Linked DNA regions of Spartinivicinus marinus. The protein of the gene in region 2 interacts with the protein of the main gene of each other region in a pairwise test. Links are inferred from orthologs where the notes say so. Each region holds a gene or a part of one and is shown on either strand. Other genes may lie near its edges.

The links. The genes of interacting proteins can lie anywhere in the genome.
Region 1: the proteins of OQE68_RS09625 (region 2) and mrdA interact in binary tests that used the Escherichia coli proteins (3 or more experiments, as listed by UniProt). The link is inferred for Spartinivicinus marinus from one-to-one orthologs.

Annotation. Positions count from the first base shown.
Region 1 is NZ_JAPJZK010000001.1:1,570,705-1,578,421, forward strand. What follows is about bases 2,357-5,230. They hold mrdA (penicillin-binding protein 2), read right to left. Parts: upstream 4,794-5,230; coding sequence 2,919-4,793; downstream 2,357-2,918. Other genes in these bases: rodA (rod shape-determining protein RodA), read right to left, coding at 2,357-2,922; rlmH (23S rRNA (pseudouridine(1915)-N(3))-methyltransferase RlmH), read right to left, coding at 4,819-5,230. In the rest of the region: OQE68_RS07235 (septal ring lytic transglycosylase RlpA family protein), read right to left, coding at 1-387; mltB (lytic murein transglycosylase B), read right to left, coding at 451-1,473; more of rodA, read right to left, coding at 1,762-2,356; more of rlmH, read right to left, coding at 5,231-5,286; rsfS (ribosome silencing factor), read right to left, coding at 5,304-5,651; OQE68_RS07265 (glutamate-5-semialdehyde dehydrogenase), read right to left, coding at 5,710-6,966; OQE68_RS07270 (DUF2845 domain-containing protein), read right to left, coding at 7,124-7,717. UniProt on the Escherichia coli protein: Catalyzes cross-linking of the peptidoglycan cell wall. Responsible for the determination of the rod shape of the cell. Is probably required for lateral peptidoglycan synthesis and maintenance of the correct diameter during lateral and centripetal growth.
Region 2 is NZ_JAPJZK010000001.1:2,138,381-2,146,244, reverse strand. What follows is about bases 2,843-5,863. They hold OQE68_RS09625 (penicillin-binding protein 1A), read right to left. Parts: upstream 5,516-5,863; coding sequence 3,170-5,515; downstream 2,843-3,169. Other genes in these bases: OQE68_RS09620 (pilus assembly protein PilM), read left to right, coding at 5,701-5,863; OQE68_RS09630 (malic enzyme-like NAD(P)-binding protein), read left to right, coding at 2,843-2,942. Also shown: OQE68_RS09640 (thermonuclease family protein), read left to right, coding at 1-104; OQE68_RS09635 (M48 family metalloprotease), read left to right, coding at 144-1,580; more of OQE68_RS09630, read left to right, coding at 1,677-2,842; more of OQE68_RS09620, read left to right, coding at 5,864-6,762; OQE68_RS09615 (PilN domain-containing protein), read left to right, coding at 6,762-7,340; OQE68_RS09610 (type IV pilus inner membrane component PilO), read left to right, coding at 7,337-7,864. UniProt on the Escherichia coli protein: Cell wall formation. Synthesis of cross-linked peptidoglycan from the lipid intermediates.

The DNA.
Region 1 (7,717 bases), 570 kb from region 2 along the record:
TTTACCATTATCCAGGTTAGTTACTTTAGCATAGGAGGGCAGTGGCAACGTACGGTGGGCAGCTGACATACCATACATATTGTATGTCTCACCTAAAGCCGTTTTTTTACCATGGAATTTAGTGCCATACCAAGATGCTACGCCTTCAGCTGTATAACCAGTAGCTGACTTTAACGGGTTATAAGTCACTCCAAGCACTTTATAAGGGCGGCTCTTAGTTTTTCCATAATGTGGGCGAGGTACTGCATCAGGAACCCTCGCAGCATCAAAGTCGCCTTTAGGTGCTCCATCCTTTTCAATAGAAGGATTAAAAGTACAGCCTGCCAGCCATAAGACAAAAATACTCAGTACAGAAAAAAACCAAGAGTTTTTTTTCAAGTTAAACATGCCGCCATTTACCTTGCTTAAAGTCAGTTATCAACAAAAAACCACTACAGTTTTAAGTATAACTCACCCTTTAGAGTTTGATTGATTTAACGCTAATCGCTCAGTTTTAATTGCTTGCCCTAATTGGTAAACAGCCATTGCATATAATGTACTGTGGTTATATCGAGTTATAACATAGAAGTTGGGTAGTGTTACCCAATGCTCTACACCTTGTTTTCCAGTTAACTCTATAGCTCTTGCTTTTGTTTTATCTACAACAGGTGTGGCAAACTCCCAGCCCAGAGACTTAATCTGACTTATTGTTTTTTGTGGCTCTAGTTTTGGTTGTAATGCTTGCCGGTAGCTTTTCCCTGATACTTTTGCCGTTGCCAGTACAGGTTTACCTGTTTCCCAGCCATGAGATTTAAAGTAATTAGCTACACTACCAATCGCGTCTGTAGAGTTTTTCCAAATATCAACTTTCTTATCATTGTTAAAATCAATTGCAAACTTTCTAAAACTGCTGGGAATAAATTGCGGATAACCCATGGCTCCAGCATAAGAACCTTTGAGTGCTAAAGGATCTATGCCTTGTTCACGACTCATCAGTAAAAAATTTACAAGCTCCTTGCGAAAAAACGGCCCTCGCTTCGGGTGCTCAAAACCCAGTGTTGATAATGCATCCATTACCCTGAAACGGCCTGACTGACGACCATAAAAAGTTTCTACGCCAATAATCGCTACAATAATCTCTGCTGGAATACCATATTGTTGCTCAGCTCTAGTTAGTGCCTGCTGGTTCTTTTGCCAGAACTCCACACCACCTTTAATTCGTTTATTGGTTAAAAAGATTTCTCGATACTCACCCCAGGTTTTGGTTTTTTCTGCTGGGCGACTCATTGCATCGAGTATTGACTGCTTTCTTTCAACCTTGGCAAACAAGGTTTCCAGTGTGTTTCGGCTGAACTGGTGTTTAGCTTCCATTTCAGCAACAAAGTGTTCAACCACTTGCTTATCAAAAGCAGTGGATGTTGTCTGCTTAGCCATTGCCCCTAATGATAAAAGGGGAAGAGTAACCATTAAAATTGCTTTTTTTACCAAAACCATACCACTCAACTCAATCAATCTTGTAAGAACTAAGCTGATAGCTCAACTGAAAAATACTGTTTCTTATGACAGCAAAAACAACAAAAAGCTCAGCTGGTTTATTTTTTAAACAACCTTTTTCAAGCAGCTATGTTTAAATAACTATTTTCAAACAACAATACTTGCTTGTTAGGCTATAACTGTAAACTGTATAAGCAAACTTGTTACTTTAACTGCCTTATAGTTTAGGAGACGCGATTTACTATTTTATTCTAGTACTAGCAATTTATTTCTAGTGCTTAATAAGCACTATGTGGTCCGGCCTAGCAGTGTTCGATGAGTGTGAATTGACATTAAAATACCAAAACCTGCCATCAGAGTAACTATTGAGGTCCCCCCCCTACTCACTAATGGTAATGGTACACCAACCACTGGCAGCAATCCGCTAACCATCCCAATATTTACGAAAATGTATACAAAAAAAGTGAGAGTCACACTACCTGCTAACAGTTTGCCAAACAGTGTTTGTGCTTTAGCAGAAATAATAAGTCCACGTGTAATAATAACAGCATAAATACACAACAATAGCACAACGCCAATTAGCCCAAACTCTTCCGCTAATACAGCAATAATAAAGTCTGTGTGGCTCTCAGGGAGAAAATCAAGATGCGATTGGGTACCTGCTAACCAGCCTTTTCCATGTATTCCACCTGAGCCGATGGCTACTTTTGACTGAATAATGTTCCAACCAGCTCCCCAGGGATCTTTTTCAGGCTCTAAAAAAGTTAACACTCGCTGCTTTTGATACTCTCGCATGACAAAATGCCACATCACATAAACAGCAGGTACAGCAAGCATTACAGCTCCAAAAATAAAGCGCCAGCGCAAGCCTGCGAGTAGCAACACAAAAAAACCTGCCGCTGCTACTAACAACGATGTTCCCAGGTCTGGCTGCTTCGCAATTAAGCCTACTGGAATGGCTACCAACAGCAATGTACCTATAACAGCTCTAAATGAAGGAGGAACGATATGTTTTGATAGAAACCAAGCAACCACAATTGGCATGACCAGCTTCATAATTTCAGAAGGCTGGAACCGCACACTGGACATACCCGGTACGGCAATCCAGCGCTGAGCACCTTTTGCACCTGTGCCAAACAACAGTACTGCAACAAGCAGTGCTAAGCCGATTAGGTATACCCAAGGAGCCCAGCGACAAAAAATACGAGGGGGCACTTGGGCAAACAAAGCCATCACCACAAAACCAATAGCAAGATAAATCGATTGCCTGGTCATAATAGATTCGCTTTGACCACTGGCACTAAATAAAATGAATAAGCCCCCCGCTGTTAACAATAACAGAGCACCCAGTAAAATTGGATCAAGGTGGAGCTTAAACCAAAACCCCGGAGGCTTGCTTAGCTGCCCATGGGTAACAGAGGACAGTTGTCTTACATATTCTGGACTCATTCAGGCTTACTCACCGCTAATCGCTGCTCTGCCAACTTGGGTAACAAATAAGCATCTAGCACTTTACGAGCAACAGGTGCTGCAGCAGAACTTCCCCCGCCTCCATTTTCGACAATAACCGCTATCGCTATTTGTGGATTTTCAATCGGTGCAAATGCTATAAATAAACCGTGATCATGGTGGATTTTTTTTAGTTTTTTCGCATCATAACGCTCATTTTGTTTAATCCCAACCACTTGTGCTGTCCCTGTTTTTCCTGCCATGGTGTATTGTAAGTCTTTGCCTATTCGGTAATTAGCAGTACCACGGGGATCATGAACTACTTTACGCATGGACTCATTAACGAAATCCCAGTAAGCTGGGTTAGACACCTCTATTGATTTTGGAGCGGTAGGTAACTCTCGTTTTATTTCTCCAGAAGCGGACTTAAGTAGTTTGGGTTGAATCCACTTACCTCTATTAGCTATCACAGCTGTTGCCGTTGCTAGTTGTAGTGGTGTGGATAGCATATAGCCTTGGCCAATTCCACTAATTAAGGTTTCTCCAGGGAACCAAGGCACTCCTTTAACACCCTCTTTCCACTCACGAGACGGTATCAACCCCGGCCGCTGCTCAGCAACATCCATTGCTGTACGTATACCTAAACCAAACTTAGTTAAATAATCATGTAAATCATCAATCCCCATATTTAAAGCTAAGTCATAAAAATAAGTATCATTAGATACATAAACTGCTCGCTCCAAATTCACCCAGCCATGACCTCCTCGCTTCCAGTTTCGGTATAAACGAGGCTTATTGGGCAGTTTATAGTAACCAGGATCAAAAATTTTATAGCTGGGTTCCCTTACACCCAAGTCTAAAGCAGCTAGTGCCAGCATTGGCTTTATAGTTGAAGCTGGAGGATATTCTCCTAACGATGCACGATTATATAAAGGACGATCTGGGTGGTCTCTTAAAGCACTATACGTTTTATAAGGAATACCAGAAACAAATAAATTAGGGTCGTAAGCGGGCTGACTAACCATAGCGAGTATCCCACCTGTTTTAGGCTCAATTGCTACAATAGCTCCACGCTTACCAGCCAACGCCTCATACGAAACTTGTTGTAAATAGCTATCTAAATACAGAGTTAAATTAACCCCTGGCTGGGGATCCTGCTGGTTTAAAACTCTTAATACACGGCCTCTAGCGTTTGTTTCAACTTCCTGATAGCCCACCTGACCAAGCAGATCCTCTTCATAAAAACGTTCAACACCGATTTTTCCAATTGAACGCATTCCGCTATATTTTTGAGGATCAAGCTGCTTTAACTCTCTTTCATTAATTTTTCCTACATAACCAACTGCATGAGCAAAAGGTTCTGCTTGTGGATAAAAGCGAACCAGCTGGGCTTCGATCTCAACACCAGTGAAACGCTGTTCATTCACAGAGATAATGGCTATTTCTTCTTCTGTTAAACCATGCTTTAGTGGCACTGGCTCATAGGGAGCACGCCTTTTACGTAAGCGTTTATAAAAACCCTGAATTTCTTCTTCTGAAATGTTTATTAGTGTAGCCAGGTCACGCACCGTAGCATCTAAATCTTTGATGCGCTCTTTAATTAAAGACAGGTTAAAGCTTGGCTTATTATCCGCCAGCAATATGCCATGAGTGTCGTAGATCAAGCCTCGGGTTGGTGGGATTGGCTTTAAATGAATCCGATTTTCATCTGACTTAGTTGATAACTCTTTATATTGAACAACTTGTAGAACAAATAATCTTGATAGTAGTAGCCCGGTTAATAGCACCAGACAAAATGCAGCAAGAACAATCCGGTTTTTAAAGATTTTAACTTCTCGCCTATGGTCCTTCAGAGTATCCCGGTCATTCATTGCTCATCACTAATACTTGCTTTGCTTAACGGTGATAAGGGTGGTTCTGGAGAATACTCCAAGCACGATACAGCTGTTCAGCTACCAATACTCGAACCAGCGGATGAGGAAGCGTTAAAGGAGAAAGGCACCACTTTTGTTCAGCTCTAGCTAAACACTCTGGCGCCAGACCTTCCGGCCCACCCACTAATAAAGACACATTACGTCCATCTAACCGCCAACCAGACAACTGGTCAGCAAGCTGCTCTGTAGACCAGGGCTTACCAGTAAGATCTAACGCTATCACTCTGTCACTTGAGGCAATAGCGGAGAGCATCTGCTCCCCCTCTTTTTTTTGAGCCCGCTTCAAGTCGCTGCCTTTGGTACGTTTTGCTAAAGGAATTTCACAACTTTCCAGCTTACAATCAGAAGGCAGTCGCTTGGCATACTCATTATAACCAGCAACAACCCATGCAGGCATTTTAGTGCCCACAGCAATTAAGCGAACTCGCATATCAGAAAACCTTTTTACTAGTGCTGATGCTCTAAGCTAGCAGTAGAGGTTTCCCATAGCCGCTCCAGGTCATAAAATTGACGAGTAGCAGGCAACATAATATGAGTTACAACATCACCCAAGTCGACCAGCACCCACTCAGCAGAATCCTGTCCTTCAACACCTAATGGGCGAACACCATTCTCTTTGGCTTTTTCAATCACTGAATCAGCAAGGGATTTGATATGGCGGTTGGAGGTTCCACTGACAATAATCATATGATCGGTAACGCTGGTCATACCTTTCACATCGAGGCAAGTTATGTCATTCCCTTTCATATCTTCAAGGGTATCAACAACAAGCTGCTTAAGTTGTTCAGAATACATATAGGTTTTGTTAGTCCTCTTTCTTTACCAAACATAACGCCAGCTAAGCTGGCAAGTGTTACTGACGAATGTGCCCATCCCCCAGCACCACATATTTTTGCGAGGTTAAGCCCTCAAGACCTACAGGCCCTCTCGCATGAATCTTATCTGTAGAAATACCAATTTCAGCGCCAAGGCCATATTCAAAGCCATCAGCAAAACCAGTTGAGGCATTAACCATGACGGAGCTAGAATCAACCTCGGTTAAAAAAGCTCTCGCTTTTGTATAATTTTCTGTCACGATGGCATCCGTATGATGGGAGCCATAGTGATTAATATGCTCAATAGCTTCCGCCATATCAGCCACTACTTTCACTGATAATGTTGGCGCGAGGTATTCGGTATACCAGTCTTCTTCACTAGCAGGGTTCATACCAGCTACTATTGACAAGGCGCGATCACAGCCTCTTAGCTCAACCCCTTTGGCAAGATACATATCTGCTAGTTTTGGCAACAAGCTTGTTGCTTGCTGTTCATTTATTAACAATGTTTCCATTGCATTACAAACACCATAACGGCGAGTTTTCGCATTAATTGCTATTGAAATTGCTTTTTCTGGGTCTGCTTCACTATCTATATAAACATGACAAACCCCATCCAGGTGTTTTATCACTGGAACGGAGGCATCACTACTAATTCGCGCTATCAACCCTTTACCGCCACGGGGTACGATAACATCAACATATTCAGGCATGGTGATCATTTCACCCACTATCGCACGGTCAACAGTTTCAACTACCTGCACACTACCGGAAGGCAGACCCGCTTTTTCAAGACCCTGCTGGATACACTGGGCAATGGCCTGGTTTGAGTGAAAGGCTTCTGAGCCCCCTCTTAAAATGGTGGCATTACCGGACTTTAGGCATAAGCTAGCTGCATCAATGGTGACATTAGGCCGTGACTCATAAATGATCCCAATCACTCCAAGTGGAACGCGCATTTTGCCTAGTTGAATACCACTGGGCAAATACTTGAGATCAGCAATTTCACCAACAGGGTCTGGCAAACTGGCTACTTGATTTAAACCATCAATCATTGCTTCAATTCGTATGGGCGTTAGCTCTAGACGGTCAAGCAGTGCTGCATCCAACCCTTTCTGCTGGCCTTGGACTAAGTCTTGCTGATTTGCAGTAAGTAATGATGAGTGAGAAGCGCTCAACGCTTCCGCAATATGAGTTAATGCGGCATTTTTTTGCTGTGTGGGGGCTTTGGCTATTACTTTTGAAGCTTGGCGAGCTCGCTGGCCTACATCTGCCATATACGCTTTCACATCCATACAGCTATCCTAAAGTTGTTATGGTATAAATTCAAGCGCACGATTATAGCCAGCTTCCAGTCTTCTGCACATAATTTGTTAGGATAATTCAACAATTGGCGTTATAGCACCTCTTTTATGAATGTCTATAAATTAAGATTAGCAGCAGTTAACCCCCTTAGTACAAGTCGTCTTCTCGGATTGAATCCAAAATACCATCTCTAAAACGATAGACACGCTTACGATTAGAGCCCCTTTGAAAATAGTCCCACTCTTCAATAATTTGATTGGAAAAGTTATACCCTCGGTAAAAGTAGCGGCCTTTAATCCGACCAATCAGCCTGGCTCTAGTAGGCTCACCACACAGATAAGCTACCAAAGCTATGTTATCACCTTGCTCAATCGCCCCCTTTGGCTCTAAACAATTGATTCGTTTGGCAATATGGCCGCCATAGCCACCTGTTTCAATTTTTACTAGCTCATCATCTTCAAATGTCAAAATGCGAATAAATCGGCTAGAACTTGCACCATATACCCAGAACTCTTTTGTTACATAGTTTGAGGCTTCATAGCCATCATGATAGCGGCGAATATACTCAACCACGATTTCCTCTCGAATAGCAGGCTTACCACAGCGGTTAATCACTTGTCCTGTTGTATAGCCTTCTACCACCAGCTTGGTTTTGCATCGAAAAGCATAACCTGGTAAGGAAAGTGCCCAGCCAATCACTAGAGAGGTAATGATGACTATGGCTCGTGAGAAATGAAACAT
Region 2 (7,864 bases):
GAGGTTGGTTAATTGATCGTCGTGCTGGTGGGCGTAAACTAAAAAAGGGAAGAAAACGTTGGATGATGAAAATTTCTCACCCTGCATCGATCATATTTAAATAAAGGGTACCTCTAATAAACACTGTGGTAGGGATCTCTGTCATGTCTCGATTGTTGGCGATTGCTTTTGTTTTATTGGCATCCTTGATGACTGGTTGTGCGGTTAATCCTGCAACGGGTAGTCGTGACTTTGTGTTGATGTCGGAAAGTGAAGAAGTTTCTACAGGGCGTCGTCATGCAAACCAAATTAGCAAGCAACTACCAATTTATTCTGATAAAAAGTTACAAGCCTATGTGCAAAGGGTTGGTCAGCGAATAGTGGCAAGAAGTCACCGACCAAATTTAGCCTACCAATTTACAGTTATCGACACGCCAGACATCAACGCATTTGCCTTACCAGGTGGATATATATACATCCATCGTGGGCTGATGGCTTATCTGAACTCTGAAGCTGATCTAGCTGCTGTACTTGCCCATGAAGTAGGGCATGTAACTGCCAGGCACAGTGTTCGTCAGCACAGTGCAAGCATGGCTACTGGCATTCTTGGGCAGGTTGTGGCTGTTTACACGGGTGTAAGAGTGGCTGGTGATCTCACTAGCTTGTTAGGTACCGCAGTGGTGAGAGGCTATGGTCGAGAGCATGAATTGGAAGCTGATCGGCTAGGGGCGCAATATCTGGCTAGCGCAAACTATAATCCTCAGGCAATGATTAATGTGATTGGAGTATTAAAAGATCAGTCTACATTTTCTGCCAGTAAAGCACGGGCCGAAGGTCGTGAACCTGTTTCATATCATGGTGTTTTCTCAACTCATCCCAGGCATGATGAACGTTTACAGCAGGTGATTAATAGTGCACCACAAGTGTCTGGCGATAGTGGTCGTGATCGTTACTTGCGAGCAATTAATGGTATGGCATTTGGTGATAGTACACAGGCAGGTGTTAGGGTAGGGCGAGACTTTTTGCATAAGCCAATGGATTTGAAAATTACCTTTCCCAAAGGCTGGAAGATTCAAAACAACCCAGATAGTGTTGTGGCTATATCACCTAATGAGCAGGCCATACTGGCCATGAAATTACTCCCAATCAAAAATCAAATGCAACCAGTGGAGTATGTGCGCGACCTTATTGGCAGTGACCAGATGCTGGGAGGGCACGACATTCAAAAAACACGAATAAGGGGCTACTCTGCAATTGCTAGGTCAGGCTTTCAAGGGCAGTTAAAACGCGTAGCGATTATTTATTACAAAGGCAAAGTATTTTTACTAGTAGGGGCGACTAAGCAAAGCCGCTATTTTTCAACCTATGATCCACATATGCTGGAAACTATACATAGTTTTCAGGTTCTTCCGAGAAAGGATTATAAAAAAGCAGAGGGTTTAAGGATCAGGCTAACTCGCGCCCGGCGTGGTGAAACCATTGCAAGGTTAGCTAAACGTAGTGCATTAAAAGAGTATGCTGTTGAGCAGCTCAGACTGCTAAATCATTACTATCCTAGTGGTGAGCCAAAAGCAGGTGAGTGGCTGAAAATAGTGCAGTAGTTTTGCAGCAGCCTAATTGCGGAAGTTACCAGCTTGTTAGGCCCCCCCCTTTTTTATATGCTTCTTCTCACAAAATAAACAACCGGAATCATCGCCATGTCTGAGGATATGAAAAAAGCCGCTCTCGATTACCATGCCTACCCTAAACCAGGAAAAATCAGCGTTGAATTAACCACCGCAGCAGAAACTTCTCGTGACCTTTCCTTGGCTTACAGCCCAGGTGTAGCTGAACCTGTGCGTGAAATTGCCAAAGACCCAGAAAATGCCTACAAATATACAGCAAAAGGTAACCTTGTTGCTGTCATTAGTAATGGCTCAGCAATTTTGGGTTTGGGTAATTTAGGTGCATTGGCCAGTAAGCCTGTAATGGAAGGCAAGAGCCTTTTATTTAAAAAATTTGCGGGTGTTAACTCAATTGATATCGAGGTGGATTCTGAAAGTCCTCAGGCATTTATCGATACAGTTAAACGAATTGCCGACACCTTTGGTGGAATTAACTTAGAAGACATCAAAGCACCTGAATGTTTCGAAATTGAAAAAGCACTTATTGAAACCTGTAATGTGCCAATTTTCCATGACGACCAACATGGTACTGCTATCGTGACAGCAGCGGGTATGCTGAATGCCTTGGAAATTGCTGGTAAAACCATTGAAGAAGCAAAAATGGTTTGTCTAGGAGCTGGCGCTGCTGCAATTGCATGCTCTAAATTATTAATCAGCTGTGGCATGAAGCCAGAAAATATCCTGATGCTGGATCGTAAGGGTGTTATCCACAGCAACCGTGATGATTTAAATCAGTATAAAGCTGCTTTTGCTAATGATACTGATAAGCGAACTTTAGATGATGCCATTGAAGGTGCGGATGTATTTCTTGGCTTATCTGGTCCTGACCTACTAAAACCAGAGCAGTTGGCTAAAATGGCTGATAGCCCGGTTGTATTTGCATGTTCTAACCCTGACCCAGAAATTAAGCCAGAATTAGCTAAGCAAACTCGCTCTGATGTCATTATGGCAACGGGTCGTTCTGATTATCCTAACCAAGTAAATAACGTACTTGGCTTCCCATTTATCTTCCGTGGTGCACTAGATGTGCGCGCTACGGTGATTAATGAAGAGATGAAAGTAGCTGCAGTTCATGCCATTAAAGATTTAGCTAAGCAACCTATACCAGAGGAAGTGATCAAGGCTTATGGTGGTGAGCAAATGACTTATGGCCGTGAGTATATTATTCCTAAACCAATGGACTCTCGATTGTTGGGTGAAGTGGCTGGTGCAGTAGCAAAGGCAGCAGTAGATTCTGGTGTTGCCAAAACACCTTACCCTGAGCATTACCCATTAAAAAGCATTGCTGACATTAAATAATTTGTAGTGTAGCTATTGCTCATAATAAAAAAGCCTCCAGATTGGAGGCTTTTTTATGTGTAACATTTTCTCTTCTTACATATTTTGGGTATCTCTAAAAATAGTAATTTTTTTAGGAGAGCAAGGCAGCACCGCATGGAAGGCCGCAGTGTATTAAGAAATACATGAGGACCTGAGTACGGAGCTAACGCAGCTATCATGTAAAAAGTGCATTTTTAGAGGTGCCCTTAAAAGATATCTTCGGTTTTCAGTGCTCCTTCATCATCCAGCCCAGGCAGCTCACTGGATGGGTCGTACTTAGGCGCAAGCTCCGTTCTGAAAATCTCGAAAATCGTATCATGGGCGCTGGCTTGGGTGGGTTTGCCTGTATTTGCATTAATTTTGACTTTGACTAGTCCATCAGGCTGTTTCAAAGGGTGCTCAGGCTTACCTGCTAGTGCTAGCCCCATGTATTTGATCCAGATGGGTAATGCGGCTGTACCTCCAAACTCGCGGCGACCTAAAGTAGAGGGCTGGTCATAACCCACCCAAACGGTTGTGGTCAGGTCACTGTTAAAGCCAGAAAACCAGGCGTCAACCTGATCGTTGGTAGTGCCTGTTTTACCTGCAATATCAGAACGCTTCAGTACTAACGCGCGACGCCCCGTGCCCCGTTTAATTACATCTTGCAGCATGGTGTAGAGAATGTAATTGGCTCGTTCATCCATGATACGAGGAGCAGGTTTAAATGCTTCACCTTCCTCAACTGAGCCTGCTAAATAAGGCTGGGCCTGATAAACGGTTTGGCCTAGGTGCTCAATGTGGTCAATAAAGTAAGGTTCAACTCGGTAACCACCATTGGCTAAGCTGGCGTAACCTTTAGCTAGGTCAATTGGAGTCATTGCGCCACTACCTAATGACAGAGAAAGGTCTCGAGGGAGAGCTTCTGGGTCAAAACCAAACTTATCAACATAAGAAAGCATTTTATTAATACCCAATGCTTGTAGTAGTCGAATTGAGACCAGGTTACGAGATTGGTAAAGGGCTTTACGCAAACGAGTTGGACCAAGAAACTTGCCACTGGAATTTTTGGGGCGCCAGGCTTTATTGGTGCTTGTGTTGTTGTAGATAATTGGCGCATCGTTAACAGTGCTTGCTGCTGTGTAGCCATTTTCCAAAGCTGCACTATACAGGAATGGTTTAAAGTTAGAGCCTGGTTGCCGAGAGGCTTGAGTAGCACGGTTAAATTTGCTGAGATTAAAATCGAATCCACCAACTATGGCTGTTACTGCTGCATCTGTTGGTCGTAGTGAAACCAGTGCCCCTTGAACTTTGGGAATTTGAGCTAAATAGAGGGTTTCATCAACCTGAATAGTTCGTATTAAATCACCCACAGCAAGAATATCAGCTGCTTTTTGGGGGGCTGGACCTAAGCTGTTGACCGTTTTATGAAGGCGTGCCCACTTTATCCCATCCCAGTTTAAGGTTTGCTCTCCTTTTTCAGTGAGAACGGTGGCTGTTTTTTTATCAAGACTAGTGACAATGGCAGGTACCAGGCGACCAATAGTAGACACCTTCTTGAGTGCTTGTTGCCACTTTTTCAGGTCAAAGCCAGCCTCAGGAGGCATTTGTTTTTCTGGACCACGATAACCATGGCGCCATTCGTACTCAACAAGACCATCCTGTAGCGATTGGGTTGCCATTTCTTGGTTACTGCTGTTAATAGTCGTATACACTGAGTAACCATCTGTGTAAGCGTTGGGGCCATAACGGTCGACCATAGCCTTTCTAACCATTTCAGCAAGGTAAGGTGAATTAAGCTCAATAGTCAGGCCATGGTATTTGGCAATGACAGATGTTTCTTTTGCTTGGTTGTACTGCTGCTCATCAATAAAGCCCAACTCATTCATACGGTGTAATATCCAGTTGCGCCTTTCTAAGGCTCGGTCTGGATTAACAATGGGGTTATATTTAGAGGGAGCTTTAGGCAGCCCTGCAATCATTGCTATTTCTGCTAGGTTTAGTTCATCTAGGCTTTTTCCATAATAGACCTGCGCTGCTGCTGCTACACCATAGGCACGGTTACCTAAATAAATTTTATTTAGGTAAAGCTCCAAAATTTCTTCTTTAGGTAGCTCTCGCTCAATTTGCAGTGCTAATAAAATCTCATTGAACTTTCGGGAAAAGACTCGCTCGCGGCTAAGGAAGAAGTTTCTTGCCACTTGCATGGTGATCGTGCTTCCTCCCGTCCTGATAGAGCCGCTTTGCAATAGCTGAACTGCAGCCCTAGCGAGCCCCTTGGGGTCGACTCCATGATGTGAATAAAAGCGATTATCTTCTGCTGCAACAAAAGCTTTAATCATAAGTTCTGGCAGCTCGCTATACTTGATAGGGGTTCGACGCTTTTCACCAAACTCAGCAATGAGTTTCTGGTCAGCAGAATAAACTCGCAGAGGTGTTTGTAATTTAACCTCTCGTAAAGCTTCCACATCCGGCAGACCAGGGCTAAGGTATAAGAAAGCGCTCGCTAAAATGAGGAATGTGCCACATATTGAAAGAAAAGTAGCCCATAGTAAAAATCTGATAAATGTCACAACTTTCCTCTAGATCCTACGAAATTGAATGGCTATGCGTAAACATGGGTGATTGTGCCGCGATTTACTGATCATTATAAGGACTTTTTTAGCATTTCACAGAATTGCGGAATCACTGCTACTGTTATTTAATGTAGAAAAGTAACTTTCATTTGTAAGTACCCGGTGCTGATAGGAAATTGGCTGTGATTGGAATGCTAAAAAAGAAAACTCCAACAGTCCTTGGTATCGACATAAGTTCAACCTCGGTCAAGCTAATTCAGTTGAGCAGGTCTGGCAGCCGATACAAAGTAGAAGCGTATGCAGTGGAGCCACTGCCCGATAATGCTGTCGTTGAGAAAAATATCAATGAAATCGAGACGGTAGGGGATGTCATTGCTAAAGCGTTTAAAAAATCTCGAAGCGGCTGCAAAGATGTTGCAGTGGCTGTTGCTGGCTCGGCAGTTATCACCAAAGTGATTGAGATGGATGGTAACCTCAGTGAAGACGAGATGGAAACCCAAATAACGGTAGAGGCTGATCAGTACATCCCATACCCGTTGGATGAGGTGTCTATCGACTTTGAGGTTGTTGGCCCTGCTGAGCGTAACCCTGAAATGGTTGAGGTGCTGTTAGCTGCCTGTCGAAAAGAAAATGTCGATATGCGTGAAGCAGTGCTTTCTCATGCAGGACTAGCGGCTAAAGTAGTTGATGTGGAAGCCTATGCCATGGAGCGCGCCTTTGAACTGCTTGAGTCGCAACTGAAAGAGGTGGATGAGCCAACAGCCGCTGTTGTTGATATTGGCGCTACCATGACCACTTTAAGTGTGCTGAATAATGGTAAAACTATCTATACTCGGGAGCAGCTATTTGGTGGCAAACAGCTAACAGAAGAAATTCAGCGCCGTTATGGGTTGTCATTTCAAGATGCTGGGCTATCGAAAAAGCAGGGTGGTTTACCTGATGATTATGAGCCTGAAGTGCTGAAACCTTTTATGGATGCTGTGGTGCAACAGGTATCTCGATCGCTTCAGTTCTTCTTTTCTTCCAGCCAGTTTAATGATGTGGACTATATTATTTTGGCAGGGGGTACAGCTTGTATTCCAGGTTTGGCTGCTATGGTGCAGGAGAAAATCGGTACTAAAACAGTTGTTGCCAATCCTTTTGCTGACATGTCGCTGGCAAGGTCAGTTAACTCGGCAGCATTGATGAATGATGCCCCTTCACTCATGATTTCTTGCGGTCTGGCAATGAGGAGTTTCGACTAATGGCTCGGATAAACCTCCTTCCATGGCGGGAAGAGTTGCGCGAGGAGCGCAAAAAGCAATTTTTGATGGTTTTGCTGGGAACAGCAGTAGTAGCTGGTATCACGATTTTTTTAGGTGATATGCAAATTAATGGCGCCATTAATTATCAGCAGAGCAGAAATGAATTTATGAAAAAAGAAATTGCTGCTCTTGATAAAAAAATTGTGGAAATAAAAGAGTTAAAGAAAAAACGGGAAGAACTACTGGAAAGGATGAAAGTTATTCAGGATCTGCAAGGTAACCGGCCAATAATTGTAAGAGTGTTTGATGAGTTGGTTAAGTCTGTTCCTGATGGTGTTTACTTTACGTCCCTGGAAATGAAGAAAAACCAGCTGTTGGTTAATGGCTTTGCTGAGTCTAACAACCGAGTTTCCAATCTAATGCGAGACTTTGATAACTCTAAGTGGTTTACCAGTCCAAACCTTACTTCGGTAAAAGCTGCAGATAAAAGTGACCTGGCTAATCAGTTTGTATTGACTGTTAACCAGACGACCCCTAAAGCCCTTCAGGAACAAATGAAGAAGGAGCAGGAACAATGAGCTTTGCTGACTCCCTAAAACAGCTGAATGAGCTGGATCCTGAGAATATAGGATCATGGCCGGCTTTTGCAAAAGCGTTTGTTGTGGTGATTCTTTTTGTAGCTGCAGTAGGGGCTGGCTATTATTTTCATTTAAGCGACTTAAAAAAACGTTATGACACGGTTCAAGGAGAGGAAAATACCTTAAAAGAACAATTTCGTCATAAAGCATTTCAAGCTGCTAACCTTGATGCATACAAAGCACAAATGGTTGAAATGGAAAAAACCTTCGGTGCATTGGTGAAACAATTGCCCAGTGATACAGAAGTGCCGGGCTTGTTAGAAGACATAAGTCGTGCAGGTTTGGGTAGTGGACTATATTTTAATTCAATACAGTTGCAGCCTGAAAAAGCTCAAGAGTTTTATGTTGAACTGCCGATTAATATTAGTGTGCGCGGCAACTACCACGATTTAGGTAATTTCGTTAGCTCCGTGGCCAGTTTACCAAGGATTGTCACCTTACATGATTTCAGTATTAAGCCTTCT